Regions from separate parts of the Pseudomonas sp. TE12234 genome, predicted to be linked through region 3. Evidence: predicted binding sites of a transcription regulator. Region 3 holds the regulator's gene; each other region holds the start of a gene.
What was found. Region 3 encodes sigma-54, which starts transcription at its own class of promoters, with help from an activator protein. Its sites were predicted from a motif close to ANTGGCATNNANNTTGCTNT; they were not measured.
Positions count from the first base shown of each region.

Region 1: ACVWYU_RS10000 (pilin) is a predicted target of sigma-54. The motif match lies at 1,340-1,359, and genes of this name have one in related genera.
Region 2: flgB (flagellar basal body rod protein FlgB) is a predicted target of sigma-54. The motif match lies at 7,188-7,207, and genes of this name have one in related genera.

Region 1 is NZ_JBSSEP010000005.1:29,094-39,314, reverse strand. Features, by position in the region: gene ACVWYU_RS10005 (type II secretion system F family protein) at 1-985, opposite strand, end outside; gene ACVWYU_RS10000 (pilin) at 1,406-1,825, shown strand; gene ACVWYU_RS09995 (BON domain-containing protein) at 2,134-2,487, shown strand; gene ACVWYU_RS09990 (DUF748 domain-containing protein) at 2,677-5,631, opposite strand; gene ACVWYU_RS09985 (class I SAM-dependent rRNA methyltransferase) at 5,725-6,741, opposite strand; gene ACVWYU_RS09980 (oxygenase MpaB family protein) at 6,824-7,696, opposite strand; gene acs (acetate--CoA ligase) at 7,751-9,688, opposite strand; gene pgi (glucose-6-phosphate isomerase) at 9,896-10,221, opposite strand, start outside.
Region 2 is NZ_JBSSEP010000024.1:86,141-96,361, reverse strand. Features, by position in the region: gene ACVWYU_RS27695 (glutamine synthetase family protein) at 1-983, shown strand, start outside; gene ACVWYU_RS27690 (MFS transporter) at 1,053-2,417, shown strand; gene ACVWYU_RS27685 (flagellar brake protein) at 2,482-3,228, opposite strand; gene ACVWYU_RS27680 (flagella synthesis protein FlgN) at 3,321-3,788, opposite strand; gene flgM (flagellar biosynthesis anti-sigma factor FlgM) at 3,838-4,164, opposite strand; gene flgA (flagellar basal body P-ring formation chaperone FlgA) at 4,329-5,090, opposite strand; gene ACVWYU_RS27665 (chemotaxis protein CheV) at 5,174-6,106, shown strand; gene cheR (protein-glutamate O-methyltransferase CheR) at 6,153-6,980, shown strand; gene flgB (flagellar basal body rod protein FlgB) at 7,250-7,657, shown strand; gene flgC (flagellar basal body rod protein FlgC) at 7,661-8,104, shown strand; gene flgD (flagellar hook assembly protein FlgD) at 8,120-8,842, shown strand; gene flgE (flagellar hook protein FlgE) at 8,874-10,190, shown strand.
Region 3 is NZ_JBSSEP010000006.1:94,553-104,773, reverse strand. Features, by position in the region: gene yjgA (ribosome biogenesis factor YjgA) at 1-316, opposite strand, end outside; gene pmbA (metalloprotease PmbA) at 425-1,771, shown strand; gene ACVWYU_RS11940 (HPr family phosphocarrier protein) at 1,861-2,136, opposite strand; gene rapZ (RNase adapter RapZ) at 2,152-3,009, opposite strand; gene ptsN (PTS IIA-like nitrogen regulatory protein PtsN) at 3,012-3,476, opposite strand; gene hpf (ribosome hibernation-promoting factor, HPF/YfiA family) at 3,489-3,797, opposite strand; gene ACVWYU_RS11920 (RNA polymerase factor sigma-54) at 3,872-5,365, opposite strand; gene lptB (LPS export ABC transporter ATP-binding protein) at 5,549-6,274, opposite strand; gene lptA (lipopolysaccharide transport periplasmic protein LptA) at 6,274-6,822, opposite strand; gene lptC (LPS export ABC transporter periplasmic protein LptC) at 6,809-7,381, opposite strand; gene ACVWYU_RS11900 (KdsC family phosphatase) at 7,389-7,913, opposite strand; gene ACVWYU_RS11895 (KpsF/GutQ family sugar-phosphate isomerase) at 7,913-8,887, opposite strand; gene ACVWYU_RS11890 (ATP-binding cassette domain-containing protein) at 9,161-9,970, shown strand; gene mlaE (lipid asymmetry maintenance ABC transporter permease subunit MlaE) at 9,970-10,221, shown strand, end outside.

The sequences.
Region 1 (10,221 bases), on a different contig from region 3:
AAGTACGCATGGCGAAATTCAGCTGCATGCCCGTCGAGACATCCTGCCTGATGCGTTGCACGGCGCGCTTGAACACGATATTGCCGGTCGCGCCAGCCACCGACTCCAGCGCTTCAACCAACGGCACGCCAGCGGCGAACGTGGTCGACAGCGTACGGGCGAAGCGGGCCACGGCGGATTTGTACATCAAGGTGCCCACCAGCGGCAGTTTCAACAACCCGGTGTCCATTCGGTCGCGAAAAGCCTGGGACGTCCTCAAGGCATGACGAATGGCGAACAACGCCACGATCATGACCCCGAGCATCATCCACCAGCTGTCCTGCATGAACCGCGACAAGCCAATGACCATCACGGTGAAGGCGGGCAACTCGGCTCCGAATCCCTGGAATACCGACTGGAATTGCGGGACCACTTTGACCAGAAGAATCCCGGTGACGATGATCGCGACGAACACCACCATCAGCGGGTAGGTCATGGCTTTCTTGATCTTGGACTTGAGGCTTTCGCTCTTTTCCTTATAAGTCGCCACCCGTTCCAACAGCGTATCCAGCGCTCCGGCCTGTTCGCCGGCGTCCACCAGATTGCAGTACAACTCATCGAAATACCGGGGCTTTTTGCGCAGGGCCGCGGCAAAGCTGTTGCCTGCCGCGACGTCCTGTTTCACGTCGTCCACCAGCGTGCGCATGGCCGGGTTATCGAAGCCTTCGCCGATGATGTCGAACGACTGCAGTAACGGCACCCCGGCTTTCATCATGGTTGCCATTTGCCGGGTGAACAGGGCGATGTCCTGGGCCTTGATGCGTTTGCCCAGACTGAGCAGCGACGGGGTTTTCTTGCGGACCTTACCGGGATTGATGCCTTGCTTGCGCAATTTCGCCTTGATCAGCGCCGGGTTCTGTCCGCTCAGCTCGCCGGTTATTCGGGCACCTTTGCGATCGGTGCCTTCCCAGGCATACACACTGATTTTTGCTGCTTTGACCGCCATGTTCAGTCCTTGGTGACTTGCCACTTCATGAATCCCGATTCGCCCGTTGTAGCCATCGTTGCAGTGTTCGCACCGGACTGGCTCATAGATCGTGAATGTGCCGATGCGTTCCTCGGGACAACTTTCTTGAGCCGGGCCTCGCGGGGGAGTTTCCGCCGGCCGGGGCCGATTGCCTGACCAGATCGTAGAAGGCGATGCCATGCATTGAAGTACCCGGGGCGCGATCTAGAGCCTAGTCAAACGGTGGAACCAGACCACCAGGGGTAGGTGACAAAAACTGTCAGATAGTGCGGATTCTGGGAGTAGGAAAGGGTGTTGGGCGGGTCGTGCACCCCGCCAACAGAGGGCACGGTGCCTGGCATGGGCTGTGCTCTAACAGCTTCAGATCATGAGAATTCGACTCATGCATGGAGGCTGTCAATGAACCAACAAAAAGGCTTTACCCTGATTGAGCTACTGATCGTGGTCGCAATCATCGGGATTCTGGCAACGTTCGCGATTCCTGCGTATTCCAAATACCAGGCCCGGGCCAAGGTGACGGCGGGGCTGGCGGAGATTTCGGCCTTGAAGGTGCCGTTCGAAGATGTCATCAATCAAGGCGACGATCCGGATCTGAAGACGGTGGGGGGCACGCCGACCACCTCCAATTGCACAACGACAGCGTCCGGTAAAGCGGCGGATGGCACAGGCACTATTGGCTGCAGAATCGTGAATGCACCCGGCCCGGTGCTGAACAAAACCATTACCCTGACGCGTACCCTGACGGGGTGGACGTGCGCCACCACGGTCGATCAGGACTATGCACCCAAAGGCTGCACGGGCGTTGCCCCGAAAGTCTGATCCATGACCTGATTGCCAGTACCCCGCCTTTCGCGGGGTATTTTTTTGTCCTGTTTTATACAAACCAGGTCTTCAGGAAAACCCGCGTTAATTCATGGCCTTAGGCCTGCGGTAAAACCCGCAACTTGCATGTAGGGAATTTCGAAGTCATGCATTTTGCATGATTCCGGAAATTTACGTTTTTTATAAGTTATTGATTTATATGCATTTATTGTTTATTTCAAAGTTGGCACAGCGTTCGCAATATCTCTGGTAACCCTGCTGAAAAGAAATCCAGCAGACTTTCCAGAAAAACAGGAGTTACTCGTATGAAGAAGTTCGCTATCGCTGCCGCTACTGTAACCGCGCTGACCCTGACCATGGCCAATGCTGCATTTGCACAGACTCAAGCCACCCAGGCACCCATGACGCTGGCGGCCGGTGAAATGACCAAAGCCGAGGAAGCTACTTCCGATACCTGGATTACAACCAAAGTCAAAAGTGACCTGCTCACCGAAAAAGGTATTCCTGGCACCGACATCAAGGTTGAAACCAACAAAGGCGTCGTGTCCCTGTCATCCACCGTTGCGGTGACTGACGCTCAGAAAGCCACTGCCGTGGCGATCACCAAGAAAATCAAAGGCGTCAAAGCGGTCTCCGCTGACGGCCTCAAAGCCGAGTAAGGCACGACTTCTCGCCTGGACTGGGAGAAGGCGCGGCAGGCGGGCCGAGTGATACGCCTGTCGCATCTGAGGAGTTCATGCGAACGGCCATAAGGATGTGGCCATTACAGGCCCCGGCATTCGTGTCGGGGCCTGTTCTATTGTGGCGCTGCACATTAACTGGAGATCAGTTCTCGCGTTAATTTTCCTTCACTCGGCGTCCAGATGCAGGGGCGTAACGACCTTGCCGTCCTTTTCCGCTTCGCCCAGTTGGGCATCGATAAAGTACACGCGGTCATCGGCGAGTTGGCACTTGTCGACCAGATAATCCTTGATGGCGCTGGCGCGATCCTGCCCCAACTGGCGCAACAGCACGTCGCTTGTACTCCAGAATTTGATCACGTCAGCGCGCATTTTCGCCGTGCGCTCCTCTTTGCCCAAGTCCTTCCATTCGGCGGGTGGCTGGGTTTTCAGGCGGGTGCGATAAATCCCTTCCAGCAGCGCGCCTTTCTCGTTATCCGGCACTACGAGCATCGAAGCCTGGGCCGGCACTTTGTCACCGCGGCGCTGGAGCATTTTGTAGTAGTTGTACTGGTATTCCCGTTCCAGTCGCTGTTCGGCGATCAACGGGCCGTCGCTGCTTTGCGCCGCCGTGCCTTCAATTTCCAGACGCAGGGCAGGACGCTCCTTGAGCGCGTTGGACAGTTTGACCAGCGCCGCTTCAGTGTCCTTGCTCAGGTCGCTGGAACCAGGGGCAAAAGACACACTCCCCAAGTCTTCCGAGCCACCGCCGCTGACCAGCCCGCCAATCAGCTTGAAGGGCGCCGCCGCGGCTTTCACGATCAGGTTGCGCAAGGACTGCCAGACGATGGGCATGATGCTGAACTGCGGGTTATTGAGGTCGCCAGTGACCGGCAGCTCGATGGAAATCTTGCCATCGACGTCCTTGAGCAAGGCAATCGCCAGTTTCAGCGGCAGGCTCACGGCGTCGGGGCTGTCGACCTTTTCGCCCAGTTGCAGTTGTTCGACCACCACTTTGTTTTCGGCCTTGAGCTGGCCTTTGGTGATCAGGTAATGCAGATCAAGATTGAGTCGGCCCTTGCGGATACGGTAACCGGCGAACTTGCCGGAGTAGGGCGTCAGCGTGGTCAGTTCCACGCGTTTGAAGCTGGTGGCGATGTCGAGGCTGGCCATCGGGTCGAACGGATTGACCGCGCCCTTGATGGTCACCGGTGCATAGCGGTCGACCTTGCCCTTGACGTCGACACTGGCGGGCTTGGCCTGGCGGCTGTCGATGGTGCCGATTTGCCCGTTGAGTTGTTGGATGGCGGTTGCAAAGTTCGGCGTCAGGCTGAAGTCGGCGAAGTTGGCCGAGCCGTCATTGATGGCAATCCCGCCGATATGGATGCCCAGTGGCTTGTCCTTGCTGGCGGCGGGTTTGGCGGCGGCAGGCCTGGCACCGGAATCAGCCGGCTGCGGAATCAACAAGTCATCGATGTTGGTGGTGCGGTCATCGTTGATCATGAAGCGTACATAAGGCTGCATCAGGTTGATCTTGTCGATCGACAGGCTGTCACCGTGTTGATAGTTCAGGCCTTCGACCATGACCTGCTGCCATTTGAGAAAGTCGCGGGTTTTCAGGGTGTCGAGCGTATGCAGCTGATCGACCTGGGCGCGCCCGGTAACGCTGAACGCCAAGGGTTCAGTGCTTTTCAGATTGACCGCCAGATCGCTGCCAAGCATGCCGCTGCGCAGTTCCAGGCGTATGAAAGGAGTGATGTAGGACTGGGCGACCCGCAGGTCGATGTCCTTGGTCTGGACGTTGAGTCTGGCGCTGATCGGGGCCAGATTGACCTCACCGTCTGCCAGAAGCTTGCCTTGCTTGCCCACGCCAGTGTCGAGCTTGAGGGTAAAAGGCGAGCCGTTGAGACTGTCGAACTTCTGCAGGTCGAGATTCAGTGGTCCCAATTCCAGCGCGACGGCCGGTTGTGCCTTGCGGTCGGCCAGATGCACCTGATAGTCGCGCAGTTGCACGTCGTTGAGCAGGACCTGCCACGGTTTGCTCGGTGGAGCAGGGGCCGGCTTGGGTGAATCGGCGGCTGCCGGCGTGCTGGCCGGTTCGGCGTTGGCCTTGGCGGCCGGTTTGGACGGCTGGCTGGCGAACAGCTTCTGCCAATCGAGTTGACCATCCGCTTCGAGGGCCGCCCAGGTTTCCAGCTTGTGGCTGCGGATTTTGCCGACCACTACCTGCTGCTTGGCCAGGTCCAGGGTGGTATCGCTGACGTCCAGCCGCTCAAGCTTCACCAGCGGCCGGCCATCCGGGGCCTTGATGGCGAAAGGTGCAACACTGACCGCGACATTGCTCAGCAGTAATTCGGTCTGCTTTGACAAGTTGAGTTTGTAGTCGGTGCTGAGATTGACCACCCCGCTTTCGAGGTCCAGGGGCACCGCGTCGCGCACGTAGGGCCAGAAGGACTTCATCTTGCCGTCAGTGATTTTCAGCTTACCTTCGGAGGCAATCGGGATCAGGCTGAAGTTACCCGTCCAGTCGACCTGCCCCCCGCCCGGGCCGATGGCGACCAATGTCATGTCGGCACTGTCTTCGGGGCGGGTACTGAGGTGTTTAAGCTCGAAATCGAGTTTGTCGTAGAGAAATTCGATGGGCTCGCTGGGGCGTTCATCCTTGAAGTGCACGACACCGCCGGCCAGATTGATCCGGTCTATGCGCAGCGGAAACGGTTTGGCATTGGGATCGGCAGGCGTCGGTTCGCTCTGTGGCAGTTTGAACAAGCCGAGCAGGTTGAGTTTGCCGTCCTTGCCGAAGAGGATCTCGGTCTTGGATTTTTCCAGTTCGATATCGGACAGATGCAGCGTCCTGGTCCAGAGGCTATCGAGCTGCAGGTTGGCGTACAGGCGTTCGAAGCCGACCTGCTCCTTGCCGGGCTCGCCGATACTCAAGCCCCAAAGGGTCACTTCGAGGCTGAACGGGTTGATTTCGATCCGCTGAAGGGTGGCGGGCATCGTGGCGTAGTTGGCCAGTTGTTGGTTGGCAACCCGCAGCGCGATGCCCGGTAAAATCAGAAAGCCCAGCAGACTGTAGAGGGCCAGAGCAGTCAACAAGGCGCCGATGGCGCGAATCAATCCTTTGTACATGTGTGGCTTCATCTGTCTGAATCGGAGTGCCTTGGAGTATGGCACGCGTTTCCGGTTCCGAAGCAAACAGCCCGTTCAGCATCTTTCAGATTTGTCTTACACGGATCAAAGCTGCAGGATCAGGGTTTTCAGCGGCGGTTGTTGATCCATGGACGGGAAATCGGCACCGGGTTTCATCACCGTCCACTCACGTACCGGCCGCCCGGCTTTCTCGGCGCAGCGCAGGACTTGTTCGCGCCAGTCGTCCATGCTGACCTTGGCCAGGTTGTTGCAGCAGATCAGCACGCCATTGTCGGCAGTGGTCAGCAATGCCGGCTTCAGCAGGCTTTGATAGTCGCGCAGCAGGTCGACGGTGCCGAAAGCACTCTTGGCCCAGGCTGGCGGATCAAGCAGGACCAGATCGTACTGGCGCTGTTCCAGGCGCTGATAGCTCGGCAGTTTCTGCCCGCGTCGCTGGCTGATCGGCAGGCCGGCCAATTGGCGGATGGCGGGGAAATAATCGGACTGAATGAACGTCATGGTCGGCAATTGCGGGTTGAGCAGGCCATTTTCACGACCGACGGCCAGATTGCCTTCGGCGAAGTCCAGATTGCACACCTCGCTGGCGCCACCGGCCGCGGCGCTGAGGCCGACCCCACAGGTGTAGGCGAACAGGTTCAGCACACTTTTGTTTTTGCTGTGGTCCTTGACCCAGCCGCGCGTGTTGCGCAGGTCGAGGAACAGCAAAGGGTCTTGTCCGGCGTGGCGTCCGCGGACCCGGTAATTGAGCCCCCATTCGTGGCCGACCAGATCTTGCAGCGCCGCTTCGTCGGCGCGGTAGACGGTGTCTTCGCGATCGATACGCGAGTTGCCACGGGAGCGGTCGTTGTAGACCAGCAGCAGGTCGAGGCCCATATGTTGGTTGACGATTTCATGCAGTTGCAGCAGCGCTTCGCGTTCCAGAGACTGGTGGAAACTTTGCACCAATAGTTGCGGGCCGTAGCGGTCAATCGTCAGGCCCCCGGCGCCTTCCTGGCTGCCATGGAACAGGCGATAGCAGTCGGTGCCTTGCTGGTGCAGTTCGGCCAGCAGGTCCTGGCGATATTCAAGGGCGGCGCGCAGCGCCTGATTCAAGGAAGACATGCTGGGCGCCTTGCAGGAGGGAATTGGGCGCGGGAGTTTAACAGTTACTGAGCTTCAAGCTTCAAGCTTGCAGCTCTGAGCATCAGGTCAACAGCCCCATGCGCCGTTTGGCGCGCTGCACCGAGCCATTACGCACCGCCCAGCGCAGCATCGGCGCACTGCGGTTGACGCTGGCGCGGATCAGTTTGCGTTGCAACGGGCTCTGGCTGACGCCGAGCATGTCACTGGCCCAGTCCGGCAGCAGGTCGATCCCGGCCTGCATCATCATCCCCCCGAAAGGCTTGGCCAGACGGCTGGGAGACGGGGCGTTCAACAGTAACCGCAACACTTCGCGACTGCGTTCGTCGCAGAGCAATTGCGGGCGGATGCGTTCAAGGTATTCGGCAACTTCCAGTCGGGAACGCGGCACATCACGGGCCCCCAGGCGTTCGGCGACCAATGCGATTTCTGCGTAATAGCGATCCTGATCGACCAGGGACAGATGCGGGTTGCGATAGCGCAGGTGCGCGGCCAGGAAGTTGCTGACCTCGGCCACATGCACCCAGGTCAGCAGGTCGGGGTCGCTGGCGGCATAGGGACGACCATCCGGCGCCGTGCCGGTCACTTGCAGATGAATGGTGCGGACTTTCTCGATCAGCCAGTCGGCGTCCTGTCGCGAACCGAAAGTGGTGCCGGAAATGAACTGTCCGGTGCGGCGCAGGCGGCCGAGCATGTCCTCGCGAAAATTCGAATGGTCCCAGACACCGGCCAGGGCCAGCGGGTGCAGGGCTTGTAGCATCAGGGCGCTGATACCGCCGATCAGCATGCTGCTGAAGTCGCCGTGCACTTGCCAACTCACCGAGTCAGGCCCGAACAGGCCCGGATCGCCTTTGGGGTTTTCCAGGTCGAGCTTGCCCAGGGACAGGCCGGTGAGGCTCATGATTTGGCTTTCGATACGGCTGCGAATGAATTCCATGGGGGCTCAGTCAGTTTCTGCAGGAGCGAGCAAGCTCGCTCCTGCAAAGGCACGTTATTGGTTCAGGCGCTTGTCGATCAAGCCTTGCACCACGCTTGGGTCGGCCAGGGTCGAGGTATCCCCCAGGCTGTCCAGTTCGTTGCAGGCGATCTTGCGCAGGATACGCCGCATGATCTTGCCCGAACGGGTTTTCGGCAAGGCGGGCGCCCACTGGATCAGATCCGGTTTGGCGAAGCTGCCGATTTCCTTGCTGACGTGGGCCAGCAGTTCCTTTTTCAGGTCATCGCTGGGGTCGGTGCCGTTCATGGGGGTGACGAAGGCGTAGATGCCCTGGCCCTTGACGTCATGGGGATAACCGACCACGGCGGCTTCGGCAATGCTGTCGTGCAGCACCAGGGCGCTTTCCACCTCGGCGGTGCCGATGCGGTGCCCGGAAACGTTGATCACATCGTCGATACGCCCGGTGATCCAGTAGTCGCCATCCTCGTCGCGACGTGCGCCGTCGCCGGTGAAGTAGTAGCCGGGATAGGGTTTGAAGTAGGTGTCGACCATTCGTTGCGGGTCGCGGTAGACGCTGCGGATCTGTGCCGGCCAGCTCGACTTTATGGCCAGCACGCCGCTGCCGGCACCTTTGATTTCCTTGCCATGCTCGTCGAGCAGCACCGGTTGCACGCCGAACATCGGCTGGGTGGCGCAGCCGGGTTTGATTCGTTGCGCGCTGACCAGCGGGCTGAGCATGATGCCGCCGGTTTCGGTCTGCCACCAGGTGTCGACGATCGGGCAACGCTCTTCGCCGACCACATGGAAGTACCATTCCCAGGCTTCCGGGTTGATGGGCTCACCCACGGTGCCGAGCAGTCTGACGCTGGCGCGGGAGGTTTCCTTCAGCGGTTCTGGACCTTCACGCATCAAGGCGCGCAGGGCAGTGGGGGCGGTGTAGAAGATGTTGACTTTGTGTTTATCGATCACTTGCCAGAAGCGAGAAGTGCTCGGATAGCTCGGTACCCCTTCGAAGATCAGCGTGGTCGCGCCGTTGGCCAACGGGCCGTAGACGATGTAGCTGTGACCGGTCACCCAGCCGACATCGGCGGTGCACCAGAAAACCTCACCGTCGCGGTAGTCCAGCACGTATTTGAAGGTCATTGCCGCTTGCAGCAGGTAGCCACCCGTGGTGTGCAACACCCCCTTGGGTTTGCCGGTGCTGCCGGAGGTGTAGAGGATGAACAATGCATCTTCGGCGTCCATCGGTTCGGGTGGGCAGTCGTCGGTGACATCGCGCAACGCCTGGTGGTACCAGATATCCCGGCCTTCGACCCAGTTCACCTGATTCTGTGTGCGTTCGACCACCACCACTGTGCTGACGTCAGGGCAACTCTGCAGCGCTTTGTCGACATTCTGTTTGAGTGGCACGAACTTGCCGCCACGCACGCCCTCATCGGCGGTGATTACGGTGCGGCAATCGGCGTCGAGTATCCGGTCGCGCAACGAATCGGGGGAGAAACCGCCGAACACCACGGAGTGCACGGCACCGATTCGCGTGCAGGCAAGCATGGCGAACGCCGCTTCGGGAATCATCGGCATGTAGATGCATACCCGGTCGCCTTTTTTCACGCCACGGCTTTTGAGCACGTTGGCCAGGCGACAGACGTTGTGATGCAGTTTTTTGTAGGTGATCTGTGTGGATTCGGCGGGATCGTCGCCTTCCCAGATAATCGCAGTTTGATCGCCACGCTTTTCCAGATGACGGTCGATGCAGTTGTAGCTGACGTTCAACTGGCCGCCGGCAAACCAGCTGGCCTCGCCGGTTTTCAAGTCATAGCGCTGGACGGTCTGCCACGGTGCGCTCCAGTCGAGAAAGCGGTTGGCCTGTTCGGCCCAGAAAGTGCTGGGGTGTTCAATGGATTCGCGGTACAGGCGATGGTAGTCGTCCTGACTCAACTGTGCAGCCCGGCGGACGGCATCGGCTTTGGGAAACGTGCTGATATCGAACATGACGGTTCCTTATTCTTGTTTTGCGACAAAGATAAAGATGCGCCGAGAGACCAAAGGGTTCAAGAGGGGAGCTGTGCGACCCTCGCAGGAGCTGGCTTGCCAGCGAAAGCGGTGTGACAGTCAGCATTCATTTGACTGACCGACCCTCTTCGCTGGCAAGCCAGCTCCCACAGGGAATGGGGGGCATTGTTGCCCCCCTCCATCAAATCAACCGCGGTGACGACCACGGAAGTAGTTGATCAAGCCTTGGGTGGACGCGTCGTCAGCCGGAGACTCTTCGCTGCCAACCAGACGGTTGTAGACGCCTTTGCCCAACTCCTTGCCCAGCTCCACGCCCCACTGGTCGAAGGCGTTGATGCCCCAGATCACGCTTTGTACGAAGACCTTGTGCTCGTACATCGCCACCAGTGCACCGAGGCGGCGCGGGCTGATGCGCTCGACCACCAGGGTGTTGCTCGGACGGTTGCCCGGGATCACTTTGTGGGGCGCGAGTCTTTGCACTTCGGCTTCGCTCATGCCCTTGTCACGCAGCT
Region 2 (10,221 bases), on a different contig from region 3:
CGCGTTACTCCGCCCTTGGTCTGGCACCCGTTGTGGCAACCGAACTGGAGTTCTTTGTCTTCGCCCCCAATACCGACCCGACTCAGCCTTTCCAGCCGCCGAGGGGGCTGGATGGACGTCGCGAGGACGGTCATTCAGCGTTCAGTGTCAGTTCCAATAACGGTTTGCGACCCTTCTTCAGTGAGGTCTACGAATGCATGGCGGCTTTGGGGCTGCCACGCGATACCTTCATGCATGAAATGGGCGTCAGCCAGTTCGAGATCAATTTGCTGCACGGCGATCCGCTGCTATTGGCCGACCAGACCTTCCTGTTCAAGCATTTGCTGAAAGAAGTGGCGCTCAAACACGGCCTCACGGTTGTCTGCATGGCCAAGCCGTTGGCGCACACGCCAGGCAGTTCGATGCATATTCACCAGAGCATCGTTGATATCGATAGCGGACGTAATGTATTTAGTGGCGAAGACGATCAACCGACGGCGACCTTCCATCATTTCATTGCCGGACTGCAGATCTGCATGGCCGATTTCACTGCGCTGTTTGCACCGAACGTGAACTCGTATCAGCGCTTGTTCCATCCCTTCGCATCCCCGAATAATGCCTGTTGGTCCCATGACAACCGGGCGGCAGGCTTGCGTATTCCGGTCAGTTCGCCGGACGCTCGTCGGGTCGAGAATCGCTTGCCGGGGGCTGATGCCAACCCTTATCTGGCAATTGCCGCAAGCCTGGCGGCGGGACTCTATGGCATTGAACGACAACTGGAACCGAGCGATCCGATCCAGGGCGAATTTGAAGTGCCAGACAATCTTTCGTTACCCTGTACCTTGCATGCAGCTCTGGTGCGTCTGAAACGTAGCCAATTGGCGAAGGAACTGTTCGGCTCGGAGTTCATCGAAGGCTACATTGCTTCGAAGACCCTGGAGCTGACCAGCTTCCATGATGAAATTACTCCCTGGGAAAGGCGTGTTCTAGCGGCCCAGGCCTGACGAAATGTCGACATCGGGCTATCGTTTGGATAGCCCGTTTCTCACTGCAAGGAGCCGCTCGGAACGCCGATGCGCCAAATCTGGAAATCCTTTCGAGCGCTTTATTTCGCCTCGCTGATGATGTTGATCGGTTCAGGCTTGTTGAGTACTTACCTGGCGTTGCGCCTGGCTGCCGACCATGTCGATAGCCTTTGGGTCGGTGCGTTGATGGCCGCCAACTATTTCGGTCTTGTGCTGGGTGGCAAGATCGGCCATCGACTGATCGCCCGGGTTGGTCATATTCGAGCTTATTCGGCCTGTGCCGGGATCGTTGGCGCGGCAGTGCTGGGCCATGGCCTGGTGAACTGGTTGCCTGCCTGGCTTTTCCTGCGGGTGATCGTCGGCCTAGGCATGATGTGCCAATACATGGTCATCGAGAGTTGGCTCAACGAACAGGCCGACACCAAGCAGCGCGGGATGGTGTTCAGCGGCTACATGATTGCTTCGTATCTGGGGTTGGTGCTTGGACAACTGATTCTGGTCATGCACCCAGGACTGGGGCTCGAGCTGCTGATGTTGGTCGCTCTGTGTTTTACCTTGTGCCTGGTGCCGGTGGCCTTGACCCGACGCATTCACCCGGCACCCTTGCATCCGGCACCGATGGAGCCTCGGTTCTTTATCAAGCGGGTGCCGCAGTCGTTGAGTACGGTGTTGGGAGCGGGGCTGATCGTCGGCTCGTTTTATGGCTTGGCACCTCTGTATGCCTCGCAGCAGGGGTTGTCCACCGAACAGGTCGGTCTGTTCATGGGTAGCTGTATTTTTGCCGGGTTGCTGGTGCAGTGGCCTCTGGGGTGGTTGTCCGATCGCTATGACCGGGCGCTGTTGATCCGCAGTTTCGCTTTCAGTCTGGCGCTGGCCGCTTTGCCGCTGGCGATCATGGAGCGGGTGCCGCTGGAGGTGTTGTTTATCGCCGGTTTTCTCTGCTCATTGGTTCAGTTCTGTCTGTATCCGTTGGCCGTGGCATTTTCCAATGACCACATCGAGGGGGATCGTCGGGTATCGCTGACTGCGATGTTACTGGTGACCTACGGGGTTGGTGCCAGCATCGGACCGCTGGTTGCCGGGGTGTTAATGAAGTTGTTCGGCAGCCAGATGCTTTACGCATTCTTCAGCTTTTTTGCGTTGGTCCTGGTGTGGCGAATTCGTCCAAAAGCGGTGACCAACCTGCACCAGGTGGAAGATGCGCCGCTGCACCACGTTGCCATGCCGGACAGTATGTCGAGCTCGCCACTGGTGGCTGCACTCGATCCGCGGGTGGATGAGCAGATGGTGCAGGAACAGATGCAGAACCCGATACCTTCCGAACCGGAGTCTGCATCGGAGCCTGAAGCAGATACGCCTCCGGAGCAGCCGGACACGGGCAGCGAAAAAAGTTTCACCGAGGCCAGGCCATAACATTGAGGCAAAAAAAACGGGCAGTCACCGCAAGGGACTGCCCGCTTTTATTCAGACTTCTGTTTCAGAAGTCATCTTTGTCGAAGCGCCGCGCTTCGCGTTGCAGCTGATAGACGAACCGCTCGACCTGCCGTTGCACCAATCCGCTCATGTTATGGAAGCGCACACCGGCGAAGGTAGTGGAGATCTTTTCTTCAAAGTGCAAGTAACGCAACTCAACCGGGGCCATCATCTTGCCAAAAGGCAGGGCGGCCACGAAGCGGTCATAGACTTGACCCAATTGCAGGCTGCCAGAGATGTCGCCAGAGAAGCGCAGCTTGCAACCGGTAGCCGAGATGTCTAGCAACTTGCCGCTGATCGGTGCCTTGAGTTTCTCGCCATCCAGGTCGACGTCGACCAATTGTGCCAGTTTCAACGCAGCGCGGAACGCATTGCGGCGCTGATGGTAGACCACTTCATCGGGCAGTGCGCCGCGATAGCAACGAGTACCGCCGGATTCGTCGATGGTCAGCGGACCGTTGCTTTCCCAGGCAATACGCACGCCTTCGTGGAAGCCTTCGACCTTGAAGGGTTCGCCGGCCAACAAGTAACGTTCGCCGTCTCGGGGAATCATTTCGTCCAGGGCAATCATCTTGCTTTCACGATCAACGTCCACCAGATAGCTCTGGAAGCGCTGGCTGCGCTCATGAAACGTAATGATCAGCGGGTCATGACTTTCTTGCAGCTGGCGCAGGTTGCTGGAGATTTCCAGAGGCGTGCTAAGCACCTTGGGTGGCTGCGGAGCATCATCCGCATTTAAGGCATTGGACACGGTTAATCAATCTCCAGACAAGTTTTGACTACGGCTAGCCAGCATTTTGCCAGCATGTTTCGCGTCTTGATAGAGCGTGCTCATCGACAAGCTTAAGCCTGACTGAGCGGGCGCGGTTTCACAAGCTTGGAGAATGATCCGCTGGCATCGTAGAGCGCAGGAGGTTCGCCGCCGGTAAGAATTTTCAGCTGGGTAGCCGTAGCGGCTTGCTGTATCAGGATCGACTGGCCGTTGCTGGCATTGGTGGTCTGGCACTGGGCCAGGAGGTTGGTCAGCACGTCGCTCTGCGCCAGCAACTGTTCGCCAATGCTCGAATGGCTGGCCAACTGCTCCAGCCCGCTACGGTTAGTTGGCAAGTTGAGGCTGGCGAGAATTTCGCTGCGCTTGCGGCCATGCTGTTCGAGCAAAATGATCAATGCCTGTTTCTGTGCCAGAACGTTTTCGAGCAGGGGCATGTCGCGACCATGCAGGGCGAGGGACTCGGTCTGCAGTAACTCCAGCAATTGTTGCGCTGGAGCAAAATCGTCGGTGATCAGTTGCAGTAAATTAGTATCGTGCATGGCTGGCCTTGGTTTTTAAGCGTCCAAAAGCCTGGCGCAGGCCGTGGGCCTAGCGCTGGGCTTCGAAGTTGAGCAGTTTGCTGGCTACACGGTTGCTGTCGACTTTGTAGCTGCCATCGGCAATCGCTGCTTTCAACGCGGCCACGCGGGCGTTGTCGACGACAGGCTGATCGCGCAGCGTATCAGTGACCTTTTGCAACTGTTGAGCCTCATTGCTGAGATGTACCGATTCCCCGCTCTTAACGGTGCTGGCCTGTTCGGCCGGGGTATTCAGCGCTGCGGACTTGCCGGCGTCGGCCGTTTCCTTGCTCGCGCTGGTACGTGTACTGCCCGTAAGTGACGAGGAGCTGTTCAAACGGCTGAAATCGATGACCATGATAAAAAACCTCTGGGAATTTGGACGCTTGCCCTGTTTTCGGCCATCCCCTGCAAAACTTTAGGCCCATTTATCCGGGAGCTTGCGCGCGTCGGCGCTTGCCCCGCATGGAGCACAGTTTAGGGAACAGCCTCAGGAAGCGCCATCTTCATGAACAGGGAGCCCTACATGGCTACTTCCACCTGCCCCGGCGCGGTGACCTGAGCTTTGATGACCCGCTGCGAGTTGAGGTTCTTGACCCGGATCTGTTCATTCAAGCCACCGTTGGCCAGCGCTTCGCCTGGCATTCGCACGCTGAGCGTACCACTGCGCGCGGTAATCACCACCTGATCGCCCTTGCGAACGACTTCCGCTTGCTCCATGTGCACCAGGGTAATGACCTGGTCGGCGACCATTGGTCGGGTAAGTTTTTGCCCGATCGCCTGATCCATCGAGGTCAAATAGCCCTGGTTGATCATGCTGATATCGCGCTCACGCAATGTCACGTCTCCAGGCTCGACAATACCGGCGCGGCGCAGGGGGCGGGTGGTGGTCACAACGTCACGAAACAGGCGTACTTGAGCGGGTACGAAGACGGTCCAGGGGGATGCTCCCTCACACCGGACCTTGACCGTTACCCGGCCCAGTGGCTTGGCCGGACTCTCCAGCGAGGCTGTCAATTCCTTGTCGCACATCGGCATGCGCATGCGCGGATCGAGCTGGTTAACCTGGATTTCATAGCGACCTTCCGTTTGACTGGTGGCCAGATAGTCTTCTACGGTGAACTCAAGAAAGCCTTGGGTGACGCCGATAAGCATGTCAGGCAAGGTAACCGGGTCAGCAAGGGCAGGGCTGCCAGCGTTGAACAGGCACACAGTCGCCAGCACGCCGAGTAATCTGCGGTAGGGTGTGGTAAGGCGTCGAAAAAATGTCGGTTCTCTGTTCATAGAGAGATAAAAAGCAAGCGCCGTGCCGTTTAGAGATGAATGTGCGTCGCAACAACACTTAGCGTTGGTGTAGGAGTCTGGGCATGGCTGGTGTAATGGATTCGGTAAACCAGCGCACGCAACTGGTGGGGCAGAATCGCCTTGAGCTGTTGTTGTTCCGTCTTGACGGCCAGCAGCTCTATGGGATCAACGTGTTCAAGGTCCGGGAGGTGCTGCAATGCCCCCAACTGACACTGATGCCCAAGTCCAGTCCTGTCGTGTGCGGCGTGGCGAATATTCGGGGGGCGACCATTCCGATCCTTGATCTGGCGATGGCGACCGGCTCCGGGGGCTTGAAAGACAAGAACAACCCTTTCGTGATCATCACGGAGTACAACACCAAGACCCAGGGGTTCCTGGTGCGCTCGGTGGAACGCATTGTGAACATGAACTGGGAGGAGATTCATCCGCCACCCAAGGGCACTGGCCGCGATCACTACCTGACGGCCGTGACTCGCGTCGACAATCAACTGGTCGAAATCATCGACGTCGAGAAAGTGCTGGCGGAAGTGGCGCCGACACCGGAAGCGATTTCGGTTGGTGTGGTGGATGTCGAAACCCAGCACAAGGCGCTCTCTCTGCGTGTGTTGACAGTCGATGATTCGTCGGTGGCACGCAAACAGGTCACGCGCTGCCTGCAAACGGTTGGCGTCGAAGTGGTGGCGTTGAACGACGGTCGGCAAGCGCTGGATTACCTGCGCAAACTGGTCGACGAGGGCAAGAAGCCGGAGGAAGAGTTCCTGATGATGATTTCCGACATCGAGATGCCGGAGATGGACGGATACACCCTGACGGCGGAAATCCGCAACGACCCTCGCATGCAAAAGCTACATATCATCCTGCATACTTCGTTGTCGGGTGTGTTCAATCAGGCGATGGTCAAGAAAGTCGGTGCCGATGACTTCCTCGCCAAATTCCGTCCTGATGACCTGGCATCCCGGGTAGTCGACCGGATCAAAGCAGCAGACATTAGCTAGGGGCGTTCGGCCCCCGGCAGTCAACACGATTTAAGAGGCGGCAGCATTGTCAACGGGTAATTTGGATTTCGAACAGTTCCGGGTATTCCTGGAAAAAGCCTGTGGCATTTTGCTCGGTGAAAACAAGCAGTATCTGGTATCGAGCCGTCTCAACAAACTGATGGAGCAGCAGGGTATCAAGTCGTTGGGTGAGCTTGTCCAGCGCATGCAGACCCAGCCGCGCAGCGGTTTGCGCGAGCAGGTGGTCGACGCCATGACCACCAACGAAACCCTGTGGTTTCGTGATACCTACCCCTTTGAAGTCTTGAAGAACAAGGTACTGCCCGAAGCGATCAAGGCCAGTCCCGGACAGCGTTTGCGCATCTGGTCGGCGGCATGCTCGTCGGGACAGGAGCCGTATTCGCTGTCGATGTCCATTGATGAGTTCGAGCGGGTCAACATGGGCCAGTTGAGGATGGGGGTGCAAATCGTTGCCACCGATCTTTCCGGCACCATGCTGACCAACTGCAAGACCGGCGAGTACGACAGCCTGGCCATTGGTCGCGGTCTGTCGCCCGAGCGACTGCAGCGATATTTCGACCCGAAAGGGCCGGGGCGCTGGGTCATCAAGGCACCGATCAAGAGTCGGGTGGAGTTTCGTTCGTTCAATCTGCTGGACAGCTACGCCAGCCTGGGCAAGTTCGATATCGTGTTCTGCCGCAACGTCCTGATCTACTTCTCTGCCGAAGTGAAGAAGGACATCCTGTTGCGTATTCACAGCACGTTGAAGCCTGGCGGTTATCTGTTCCTTGGTGCTTCAGAAGCGCTGAACGGATTGCCGGATCATTACCAGATGGTCCAGTGCAGCCCTGGGATCATTTATCAGGCGAAGTGATTTTGTCGGCGTCATAAAAACGGGAGTCCTTATGGGGCTCCCGTTTTTTTGTGTCTGGCGAGTACCGCGCCAGGAGCTGGCAAGTGGTGTACTCGGGATTGGATGCCAGGCGGCAGAAAAGCGGCATCCGGCGGAAACCCGTTGCCGCTTTTCTGGCATTGCCGCCTAGCCTCTGCCCGCAAAGCCCCGGTTTACGGGGTTTTCTGACTTGGCATGACGCTTGCTATGTCCATCGTACGAAAAATCAGGTCACCCGAAGGTTTCCCGACATGAGCATCAGCTTCGATAAAGCGCTCGGTATTCACGAACAGGCACTGGGCTTTCGCGCCCAGCGCGCTGAAGTCCTGGCCAACAACATTGCCAACGCCGACACCCCGAACTACAAGGCCCGGGATCTGGATTTCTCCAAAGTGCTCGCGGCACAGAGCGAGAAAAACCAAAACGGCACCATCGCCTTGAACATGACCAACAGCCGTCATATCGAAGCGCAAGGGCTGGGCAATGGTGACGAATCGCTGATGTACCGCACGCCGATGCAACCGTCGATTGACCAGAACACCGTGGACGCCCAGCTGGAACAGTCGAACTACGCGGAAAACGCGATTGGCTTCCAGGCCAGCTTCACCCTGCTCAACAGTAAATTCAAAGGGCTGGTGTCAGCCCTGCGTGGAGAGTAAGCCATGTCTCTATCCAGTGTTTTCAACATTGCCGGTAGCGGCATGAGTGCGCAGACCACTCGCTTGAACACCGTCGCTTCGAACATTGCCAACGCCGAAACCGTCTCGTCGAGCATCGACCAGACCTACCGCGCGCGTCACCCGGTATTCGCCACCATGTTCCAGGGCGGTCAGAGCGGCGGCAGCGATTCGTTGTTCCAGAACCAGGACGCTGCCGGTCAAGGCGTGCAGGTCATGGGCGTGGTCGAAGACCAGAGCAACCTCGAGGCGCGCTACGAGCCGAACCATCCGGCCGCCGACGCCAAGGGCTACGTCTATTACCCGAACGTCAACGTGGTGGAAGAGATGGCGGACATGATTTCCGCGAGCCGCTCGTTCCAGACCAACGCCGAAATGATGAACACGGCCAAAACCATGATGCAGAAAGTCCTGACCCTCGGTCAGTGATAAGGGGCGATTCAGATGAGTGTTAGCGATACCACCAGCAGTTTGAGCCTCAACGATATCCTGGCCAACTCCTCCATCAAGACCAACACCACGACGAATGGTCTGGCGTCAGCAACCAGCAGTGCTACGGGCAACCAAGCCTTGGGCAAGGACGCGTTCCTGCAATTGCTGGTCACGCAGCTGAAAAACCAGAACCCGCTGGAGCCGCAGGACAACGGCGCGTTCGTGGCCCAGTTGGCCCAGTTCAGCAGCCTGGAGGGGATCACCACGCTCAACACCACCGTGAGCGGTCTTGCCAGCAACTACAACTCGTCGCAAGCCCTGCAGGCTTCCTCGCTGGTGGGGCGTTCGGTCATCGCGCCGAGCGACAAGGCTGTGGTCGACACCACCAAGAGTCTCAGCGGTACGGTCGTCGTTCCGTCTTCGGTCGCGGACGTCAGCCTGAAAATTACCAATGCCGACGGCAAGACCGTACGCACCATCGACATGGGGTCTCAGAGCGCGGGCAATGCCAGCTTCATCTGGGACGGCAAGGACGATTCCGGTGTAACGGTTCCTGCGGGCACTTATAGCTTCGGGGCTGCGAGCACGATCGACGGTCAGTCCGTATCGCTTGTCACCAATCTGCCCGCCACGGTCAACAGTGTGACCATCAGCCAAACCGGCGGTGAGTTGATGCTCAATCTGGCCGGGCTGGGCAGCGTCGCCCTGTCCAAAGTACAAACCATTGGTATGTAAAGCCGACTAACCCGGCACAAAGGAGTGGATTATGTCTTTCAACATCGGCCTTAGCGGTCTCTTTGCAGCCAACAAACAACTGGACGTAACGGGCAATAACATCGCCAACGTCGCGACCACCGGTTTCAAATCGTCCCGTGCAGAATTCGAAGACGTGTACTCTGCGACTCGCCTGGGTACTGGCAGCAAGACCGTCGGCAACGGCGTACGTCTGGCCAACGTCTCTCAGCAGTTCAGCCAGGGTGATGTGAACAACACCGGTAACGTGCTCGACATGGGGATCCAGGGCAACGGCTTTTTCGTCCTGAGCAACAATGGTTCGCTGACGTACACCCGTGCCGGTACGTTCAAGACCGACAAGGACGGCTACGTCACCAACAGCGACGGCACTGCACGCCTGCAAGGTTACGGCGTCGACTCCAATGGCAAGATCGTCAATGGTGTATTGACCGACCTGCGAATCGATACATCCAACCTGGCACCAAAATCCACCAGCAGCGTTTCATCGACCATCAACCTGAACTCGACGTCGCCGGTAATCGACCAGACAGTCGCGGCGAACGCTTTCGATCCGTCCAAGACCGCGACGTTCACCAAGTCGTTCAGTACCCCGATTTACGATACTCAGGGCAACCAGCACACCATGGATCAATACATGGTCAAGACTGGGGCGAACACTTGGGATACCTATACCCTGATCGATGGTCGCAACCCGGACGGCAGTGACCCTACTGCTGCCGCGACGCCTCCGGTAGCATCGACGATGACGTTCGATAGCAGCGGAAAGCTGGTATCGGTCAGTACACCTCCTGGTCCGGTCATCAGCAGTGACCTGAAGATCAGCAACTGGACGCCGGGTACCGTGACCAATGGCGTGTGGGCAGCCAATGGGGCTTCTGCCGATCCGGCAGGTGTGACCATCGCCATGGCCAACACCACTCAGTTCAACGCTGACACCGCACGTTCGATTCCGTCGCAGAACGGTTACGCCACCGGCCAGATCACCAACCTGACCATCGACGGCAGTGGTGTGTTGCTGGCCAACTTCAGTAACAACCAAACAAAGCCCATCGGCCAGATTTCGCTGGCCAGCTTCACCAACGAACAAGGCCTGCAGCCCGTTGGCGGTACCAGTTGGAAAGAGACCTACGCGTCGGGTATTCCAGGCTACGATGCACCGCAGACCGGTACTCTGGGCTCGCTGGTTTCCAACTCTCTGGAAGAGTCCAACGTCAATCTGACCAACGAGCTGGTTGACCTGATCAAGGCGCAGAGCAACTACCAGGCGAACGCCAAGACTATCTCCACCCAAAGCACCATCATGCAGACCATCATTCAGATGACCTGATACTGGATAGCGCTGCATAAAAAGCCCCTCG
Region 3 (10,221 bases):
GGTTGTGGAAGCGTTCGTTGTATTGGCGAGTGGAGGCATCGAGTTGATCGAGCAAAACCAGAATGGCGTCAGTGTCCTGATCGCGCATCAGTTTGCCGATGAACTGAAGGTGCCGTTTACGCGCGATGTTCGCAACGTGCTTGGGCGCATCGGCCAAGGCCCGGCGCAACGCGTCGGTCAAGGGCAGTTTTGCCAGCAAGTCAGGCTTGAGTGTTGTAAGGCGCTCGCCAAGGTCAACCAGAGCATGCAGCTCGCGTTTGACCTGGGATTTGCTTTTTTCTCCCGTATCGAGGGAGTCGTCGTAAGAATCAACCATGGTGGCCGTCCGCAAAGAAACGCCGCCATGATAACCAGTCGGGGGCCGCTTGTCCGGCCCGGTCGCTCGATGACCTATACCGAAAGCAGAATTTGAGTGGAGAACAGCATGAGTGCAGTTGAAAGCGTCGGCCCACAAGCGTTGCCGGCACTGCAAGAACAAGTCGAGCAAATCATCGCTGAAGCCAAGCGTCAGGGGGCCAGTGCCTGTGAAGTGGCGGTGTCCCTGGAGCAGGGCCTGTCGACCACGGTGCGCCAGCGCGAAGTTGAAACCGTCGAATTCAACCGTGATCAGGGTTTTGGCATCACCTTGTACGTTGGCCAGCGCAAGGGTTCGGCCAGCACCTCGGCCAGCGGTCCTGAGGCGATTCGTGAAACCGTGGCCGCCGCCTTGGCCATTGCCAAACACACCTCTGAAGACGAAGCGTCGGGCCTGGCGGATGCCGCTTTGATGGCTCGTGACATTCAGGATTTCGACCTGTTCCACCAATGGGATATCACGCCAGAGCAGGCAATCGAGCAGGCCCTGGCCTGTGAAGCGGCCGCGTTTGCTGCCGACAGCCGGATCAAGAATGCCGACGGCACTACGCTGAGCACCCACCAAGGTTGCCGTGTTTACGGTAACAGCCACGGGTTTGTTGGCGGTTACGCTTCGACCCGACACAGCCTGAGCTGTGTAATGATCGCCGAGGCCGATGGCCAGATGCAGCGCGATTACTGGTATGACGTGAACCGTCAGGGCAATTTGCTGGCTGATCCGGTGAGCATCGGACAGCGTGCCGCGCAACGTGCAGCGAGTCGTCTTGGGGCGCGTCCGGTGCCGACCTGCGAAGTGCCAGTGCTGTTTTCCGCTGAGTTGGCCGGTGGTTTGTTCGGTAGCTTCCTGTCGGCGATTTCCGGCGGCAGTCTTTATCGCAAATCATCGTTCCTCGAAGGCACCCTGGGGCAAAAGCTGTTTCCGGAATGGCTGACCATCGACGAGCGGCCACACTTGATGCGAGCCATGGGCAGCGCGGCGTTCGATGGTGATGGACTGGCGACCTACGCCAAGCCGTTCGTCGAAAAGGGCGAGCTGGTCTCTTACATCCTCGGTACTTACTCCGGTCGCAAACTCGGCATGCCGAGCACCGCGAATGCCGGCGGGGTGCACAATCTGTTCGTTACCCATGGCGACGAGGATCAGGCAGCCTTGTTGCGTCGTATGGGACGCGGCTTGCTGGTCACGGAGTTGATGGGCCAGGGCTTGAACATGGTGACTGGCGATTACTCCCGTGGCGCGGCGGGTTACTGGGTAGAGAACGGCGAAATCCAGTTTGCCGTCCAGGAAGTCACCATCGCCGGCAACATGCGCGACATGTTCAAGCAGATCGTTGCCGTGGGTAATGACCTGGAACTGCGCAGCAACATTCGTACGGGTTCTGTGCTGATCGAGCGAATGACGGTGGCGGGCAGCTAAACCCGTTCGTCACAAAAAAGGCGCGCCACCTGATCTGGTGGTGCGCCTTTTTTATTGGGCTACAGAGCAGCTTTAGCCTGGATTGGCGTCTACTCGCCTTCGTCGAAATAGCGGTTGATCAAGTCTTTCAACGCATCCAGTGCCCTTTGCGCGTCTTCGCCTTCGGTGTTGATATAGATTTTGGTTCCCTTGCCCGCAGCGAGCATCATCATGGCCATGATGCTTTTGCCGTCGACCGTGGATTCCGGAGTGCGTCCTACTCTGATCGTGCAATCCTTGAACTCACCGGCGACCCCGACGAATTTTGCAGAAGCACGGGCATGCAAGCCGAGTTTGTTGATGATTTCGATTTCCAGAGCAGGCATCGCGGTGTGAATCCTTTAGCTGAGGTCGCGGTGGCGAACCTGGACGTTCTTCAGGGATTGTTGCAGCGTCTTGCCCAGGCGTTCGGTCAGGTAGACAGATCGGTGGTGCCCGCCGGTGCAGCCAATGGCAATAGTGACATAGGCGCGGTTGCTGGCGGCAAAGCGGGGCAACCATTTGAGCAGATATGTAGAAATATCCTGGAACATTTCTTCCACATCCGGCTGGGCAGCAAGGTACTCGGCAACGGGTTGATCAAGCCCGGACAGCGCCCGAAGCTCGGGTTTCCAGTAGGGATTGGGCAGGCAGCGCACGTCGAACACCAGATCGGCGTCCACCGGCATGCCACGCTTGAAGCCAAAGGATTCCACCAGAAACGCCGTACCGGGTTCCGGCTGGTTCAGCAGGCGCAGCTTGATCGTATCGCGCAACTGATACAGGTTAAGGTTGGTGGTATTGACCTTGAGGTCGGCGAGGTCGGCAATGGGGCCGAGCAAGCTGGTTTCATCGTTGATCGCCTCGGCCAGCGAGCGATTGGCACTGCTCAGTGGATGACGGCGACGGGTTTCGGAAAAGCGTTTAAGCAGGGTTTCTTCATCAGCGTCCAGGTACAGCACATCGCACTGGATATGCCGGCTGCGGACTTCTTCCAGCAGCTCGGGAAACCGCGACAGGTGGCTCGGCAGGTTGCGTGCATCGATGGAGACAGCAACGAGTGGCTGTACCAGCTCGGTGTGAATCAACGAGCGTTCGGCAAGTTCCGGCAGCAACCCGGCAGGCAGGTTGTCGATGCAGTAGTAGCCGTTGTCCTCAAGCACATCGAGGGCGGTACTTTTACCCGAGCCGGAACGGCCGCTGACGATGATCAAACGCATGATTACTGACCGTTTTGCTCGTTCAGGACAACCTGATACAAGGCTTCATTGCTCGGGGCACTGCGCAGTTTTTCGCGCACTTCCTTGCGGTCGAGCATGCTGGCGATCTGGCGCAAAAGCTCCAGGTGCGCATCGGTAGCAGCTTCCGGGACCAACAGAACGAACAACAGGTCAACCGGTGCGCCATCGATGGCGTCGAAATCTATGGGGGCGTCAAGGTGCATCAAAGCGCTGATGGGCGAGGTACAACCCTTCAGGCGACAGTGGGGAATGGCGATACCGTTGCCAAAACCGGTCGAGCCGAGTTTTTCGCGGGCAATCAAAGCCTCGAAGACATCTTGCATCTCCAGATCCGGCACTTCCCGGGCGATCAGGTTGGCAATTTGCTCGAGGGCTTTCTTTTTACTGCCGCCCGGCACGTTCACCAGGGAACGGCCGGGGGTCAGGATGCTTTCAAGTCGGATCATGGGTTGGGAGTGTTAACGACCCGTAGCGCCCTGAAGGAGGCTCTGGGTCTTTTCCTTATGCTTTTTGAGTTGTTTGTCCAGCTTGTCGGTCAGTGCGTCGATCGCCGCGTACATGTCGGTATGTTCCGCGTTGGCGACCACTTCATTGCCGGGAATATGCAGCGTGGCTTCGATTTTCTGCTTCAACTTTTCGACGGTCATCGTGACCTGAACGTTGGTGATCTTGTCGAAATGCCTCTCTAATCGTTCGAGTTTTTCGCCGATGTAGGTGCGAAGAGGTTCGGTCACTTCCAGTTGGTGTCCACTGATGTTGACTTGCATACAGCTTCTCCTTCGTTGCCAGTGCATAAAGCGGTAGATCAGATGATCTACCACTGGAACGCTGTGGCGTGGCTCTACATCAACCGCTTGCGTTCGCTCGAAGGCGCGATCCCCAGGGATTCGCGGTACTTGGCGACGGTGCGGCGAGCCACCTGAATGCCTTGTGCCTCCAGTAAACCAGCGATCTTGCTGTCACTCAACGGCTTTTTCTGATTTTCCGCAGCAACCAGTTTTTTGATGATCGCGCGGATCGCCGTGGACGAGCATTCGCCACCTTCGGAGGTGCTGACATGGCTGGAGAAAAAGTATTTCAGTTCATATATGCCCCGAGGGGTATGCATGAATTTCTGTGTGGTCACGCGTGAAATCGTCGATTCGTGCATGCCGACCGCCTCGGCGATGTCATGCAGAACCAGCGGCTTCATGGCTTCGTCGCCGTACTCCAGGAAGCCGCGTTGATGCTCGACGATCTGGGTGGCTACTTTCATCAGGGTTTCGTTGCGGCTTTGCAGGCTTTTGATGAACCAGCGGGCTTCCTGCAACTGATTGCGCATGAAGGTGTTGTCGGCGCTGGTGTCGGCGCGACGCACGAAACCGGCGTACTGGGCGTTGACCCGAAGACGTGGAACCGACTCCTGATTGAGCTCCACCAGCCAGCGTTCGTTGTCCTTGCGCACGATCACGTCGGGAACGACGTATTCGGCTTCAGTGGACTCGATCTGCGAGCCTGGGCGTGGGTTAAGGCTCTGAACCAGTTCGATCACCTGGCGCAGTTCGTCTTCCTTGAGCTTCATGCGGCGCATCAGTTGACTGTAATCGCGGCTGCCGAGCAGGTCGATGAAATCGGTGACCAGGCGCTTGGCTTCGTTCAGCCAAGGGGTTTTGGCCGGCAACTGACGTAATTGCAGCAGCAGGCATTCGCCCAGGTTGCGGGCACCAATACCGGCGGGTTCGAATTGCTGGATGCGGTGCAGAACAGCTTCGATTTCGTCCAGTTCGATGTCCAGTTCCGGATCGAAGGCTTCGAGGATTTCCTCGAGCGTCTCGTCCAGATAGCCCTGATTGTTGATGCAATCAATCAGGGTCACGGCGATCAGGCGATCGGTGTCGGACATTGGCGCCAGGTTCAATTGCCACAACAGGTGGCTTTGCAGGCTTTCGCCGGCCGATGTGCGGGTGGTGAAATCCCACTCGTCGTCATCGTTGCTCGGCAGGCTGCTGGCACTGGTCTGGTAGACGTCTTCCCAGGCGGTGTCGACGGGCAGTTCATTGGGAATGCGCTCGTTCCAGTCGCCTTCCTCGAGGTTATCAACCGTCGGTGCGCTTTCCTGGTAGGAGGGTTCCTGAATGTCGGGGTTGGGCTTCTGTTCGACGTTGTCGGCCAGGGGGTCGGTGTTATCGAAGTCGTCGCCGTCTTCCTGGCGTTCGAGCATCGGATTGGACTCCAGGGCCTCCTGGATTTCCTGTTGCAGGTCCAGGGTCGACAATTGGAGCAGGCGGATGGCCTGTTGCAGCTGCGGTGTCATCGTCAGCTGCTGGCCCATTCTCAAGACTAGCGATGGTTTCATGGCAGGGGCTTAACACCTTATTCGCCGGCGCACATGCGCCATCCACTACAGGGCGCCGGAGCGCCAAACATAAGCAAATTATATGCCCGAAACTGAAGTGTTTGCCTAGAGCGCTGTAACAATAAAAAAATGTTGATTTTTTATCGAGACAAGCGCCCGTCGACTAGCCAGACACCTCAGTGCTTACAGGCGGAACTCATGGCCCAGATACACTTCCTTGACCAGGTCGTTGGCCAGGATGGTTTCAGCGTCGCCCTCGGCGATCAGTTGGCCATCGTTGACGATGTAGGCGGTTTCGCAGATGTCCAGGGTTTCGCGGACATTGTGGTCGGTGATCAGCACGCCAATGCCCTTGGCCTTGAGGTGATGAATGATCTGCTTGATGTCGCCCACCGAAATCGGATCCACGCCGGCGAAGGGTTCGTCGAGCAGGATGAATTTCGGGTTGGTCGCCAGGGCACGGGCGATCTCCACACGGCGGCGTTCGCCACCGGACAGGCTCATGCCGAGGCTGTCACGGATGTGGCTGATGTGGAACTCCTGGAGCAGGCTTTCCAGTTCCTTGCGACGACCGGCCTTGTCGAGTTCCTTGCGGGTCTCGAGGATGGCCATGATGTTGTCGGCGACCGACAGTTTGCGGAAGATCGACGCTTCTTGCGGCAGATAGCCGATACCGGCCTTCGCGCGGCCGTGCATGGGCTGGTGGCTGACGTCCAGATCGTCGATCAGTACGCGACCCTGATCGGCCTGTACCAGGCCTACGATCATGTAGAAGCAGGTGGTCTTGCCGGCGCCGTTAGGGCCCAGCAGGCCGACGATCTGACCGCTGTCGATGGACAGGCTGACATCACGCACGACCTGGCGGCTCTTGTAGCTCTTGGCCAGATGCTGAGCTTTCAGAGTTGCCATTACTGGGCCTTTTGCTCGTCGGTTTTCTTCTTCGGCTGGATCACCATGTCGATGCGCGGACGCGCTTCGGTGACCTTGTTGCCTGTTGCACGGCCAGCGCTCGCAAGCTTCTTGACGGTGTCGTAGACGATTTTCTCGCCCTGGGTGGTGTTGTTGTCCTTGTCGATGACTTTGGCGCGATCGATCAGCACCACGCGGTTTTGCGAGGCGTGGTACTGGATGGTCACACCCCAGCCCTGGACGGGCTTGGTGTCGCCTTGGGTTTGCAGCTGTTCGAAGTAGGCGAGGTTGCCCACCGAAGTCACGACATCGATGTCGCCAGTCGGGGTGCGGGTGATGGTTACGGTGTTGCCCTTAACGATCATCGAGCCCTGGGTGATGATCACATCGCCTTTATAGGTGGCAACGCCATTCTTGTCGTCCAGTTGGGCGTCGTCGGCTTGAATGCGGATAGGCTGCTCTTGATCGTTCGGCAGAGCCCAGGCGCTCACGCTTCCCAGTGCTGCGCCCAGACTGAGCAAAATAGGGAGGGTTTTAACGAGCCTCATACTGTCCTCTTACGTTCGAAAGCAGGTGTATCCTGCTTTCTTTCAAATACGCTTTCATTCCGGTACCAGTCGATACGCCGCCAGCGCCGTCGATTCTAACGGGTTGCTCGGTCTGCGCATATTGCTGCTGCGGGAACACCGTCATGCGGGTGGTGGTGATCAGCGTTCTGCGGTTTTTTTCGTCGAAACGCGTGATGCGTACCGAATCGATCAGTTCAACCTGCGTGCCGTCCGGGTTGACTTCACCCTTTTCGCTCTGGACGTGCCACGGGAACTCGGTGCCGCGGAACATGTTCAGGTCAGGGTTGGTCAGCAACGTCACGTCGGTTGCTTTCAGGTGCTCGACTTTGTCAGACGTCATTTCGTATTGAAGCCTGCCATCGGGCAGGAACTGCACGCTGTGGGCGTTGGTAGCGTAATAGTCGATTTGGCTTTCGTCGACGGGTGCCACTTGCTTGTCGAGGAAGCGTTCCGGGCTGATGTTCCAGTAGCCGACCGCGGCAAAAATCGCGGCGATGCAGCCAAACACCAGGATGTTGCGAATTTTTTTCAACGACATGTTTGGCTCACAGGTACGCGGCGTTTGCCGCATCGAGGCGGCCCTGGGCGCGCAGGATCAATTCGCAGAATTCTCGGGCGGCACCTTCGCCGCCGCGGGCCTGGGTCACGCCATGAGCGTGTTCGCGCACAAAGCTTGCGGCATTGGCCACGGCCATGCCCAGGCCGACGCGCCGAATCACCGGCAGGTCGGGCAGGTCGTCGCCAAGATAGGCAACCTGTTCATAGCTTAGGTTGAGTTGGCCCAGAAGCTCGTCGAGCACCACCAGTTTGTCTTCGCGCCCCTGATAGAGGTGCCCGATGCCGAGGTTTTTTGCTCGTCGCTCTACTACCGGGGTCTTGCGACCGCTGATGATCGCGGTCTGCACACCGGCCGCCATCAGCATCTTGATGCCCTGGCCGTCGAGGGTGTTGAAGGTCTTGAATTCACTACCGTCTTCGAGGAAATACAGGCGGCCGTCGGTCAGGACGCCATCGACATCGAATACGGCCAGTTTGATCTGTTGGCCGCGTTGCAGCAGGTCCGTGCTCATTACATTACTCCCGCACGCAGCAAATCGTGCATGTTCAAGGCGCCAACCGGTCGGTCTTCGCTGTCGACCACGACCAGTGCGTTGATTTTATGGTCTTCCATGATTTTCAGGGCCTCGGCGGCGAGCATCTCCGCGCGGGCGGTCTTGCCGTGGGCGGTCATGACCTGATCAATCGTGGCGCTGTGGATGTCGATACTGCGGTCGAGCGTGCGACGCAAATCACCGTCGGTGAAGATTCCGGCCAGTTTGCCATCGGCTTCGAGAATGACGGTCATGCCCAGGCCCTTGCGGGTCATCTCCATAAGCGCGTCCTTGAGCAGGGTTCCACGCTGGACCTGCGGCAAATCCTGTCCGGCGTGCATGACATTGTCCACCTTCAGTAGCAGGCGTCGGCCCAGTGCGCCGCCCGGGTGGGAAAAGGCGAAGTCTTCGGCGGTAAATCCACGGGCTTCAAGCAGTGCGACGGCCAGGGCGTCACCCATGACCAGCGCGGCGGTGGTGGAAGACGTAGGGGCCAGGTTCAACGGGCAGGCTTCGTGCTCGACGTGAACGTTCAGGTTGACCTCGGCGGCCTTGGCCAGCGGCGAGTTCGGGTTGCCGGTCATGCTGATCAACTGGATGCCCAGACGCTTGATCAGTGGCAACAGGGTGATGATTTCATGGGTGGAGCCGGAGTTCGACAGGGCCAGAATGATGTCGTCGCGGGTGATCATGCCCATGTCGCCATGGCTGGCTTCGGCCGGGTGGACGAAAAACGCCGTGGTGCCGGTGCTGGCCAGGGTAGCGGCGATCTTGTTGCCGATGTGCCCGGACTTGCCCATGCCGACCACGACTACGCGGCCTTTGCTGGCCAGAATCATCTCGCAAGCGCGCACGAAATCCGCGTCGATATGCGGCAGCAAGCCTTGTACGGCTTCGACCTCGAGGCGGATGGTGCGTTGTGCAGATTGAATCAGGTCGCTGGATTGGCTCATGTCGGAATCGTATAGCCTGATGAAAAGCCCGCGATTATAGCGGTTATGATCGAAACCCTCACGCAAGTTCGTCGCGCATTATCATTCCCGGCTCTCCAATCCCTCTAAATAAGCATTCTCACCTGTCATCTTGCTGAATAAGGCCCGGCATTGGCCTTGGGCGCGTGGCCTTTGCAGTGATATAGTTCGCCGCCAGTTCGGCCCGCCCGGGGAGATGTGCTTTTGTCAGAAAGCCAGGCGTCCGAGTGAGAGGCTGCATCGCAAGGAGTTTAGATGAGTGCCGATAACGCCTACGCGGTCGAGCTGAAGGGACTGACCTTCAAGCGCGGTGCGCGCAGCATTTTCAATAACGTCGATATCCGTATTCCCCGCGGCAAGGTCACCGGCATCATGGGGCCTTCCGGGTGTGGCAAGACCACGCTCTTGCGGTTGATGGGCGCGCAATTGCGGCCCACCATCGGCGAAGTCTGGGTCAATGGCCAGAACCTGCCAAAGCTGTCGCGCAGCGATCTGTTCGACGCCCGCAAGCACATGGGCGTGCTGTTTCAGAGCGGCGCACTGTTTACCGATCTCGATGTGTTCGAGAACGTCGCTTTTCCGCTGCGTGTCCACACCGAGCTGCCGGACGAAATGATCCGCGATATCGTCCTGCTCAAATTGCAGGCCGTCGGCCTGCGGGGCGCCATCGACCTGATGCCTGACGAGCTGTCCGGCGGCATGAAGCGCCGTGTCGCGCTGGCCCGGGCGATTGCACTCGATCCGCAAATTCTCATGTATGACGAGCCTTTCGTTGGCCAGGACCCTATCGCCATGGGCGTACTGGTGCGCCTGATCCGCTTGCTCAACGATGCGCTGGGTATCACCAGTATCGTGGTTTCCCATGACCTGGCCGAAACCGCGAGCATTGCCGATTACATCTATGTGGTGGGTGACGGGCAGGTGTTGGGGCAGGGCACGCCTGACGAGCTGATGAACTCTGAGGAGCCGCGTATCCGTCAATTCATGACTGGCGATCCGGACGGTCCGGTTCCCTATCACTTTCCAGCGACGGACTACCGCGCAGATCTTCTGGGGAAGCGTTGATGCGCAAGATTTCATTACTGGAACGAGTGCGCCGATTCGGCCAGGCCGGCATCGACGTGCTGGCGGTGTTCGGACGTTCGGCACTGTTTCTGTTTCACGCGCTTCTGGGGCGAGGCGGCATTGGTGGCGGTTTTGGCCTGTTGGTCAAGCAGCTGCACTCGGTGGGCGTGATGTCCCTGGTGATCATTGTGGTCTCCGGCGTGTTCATCGGCATGGTGCTGGCGCTGCAAGGTTTCAACATTCTGTCCAGC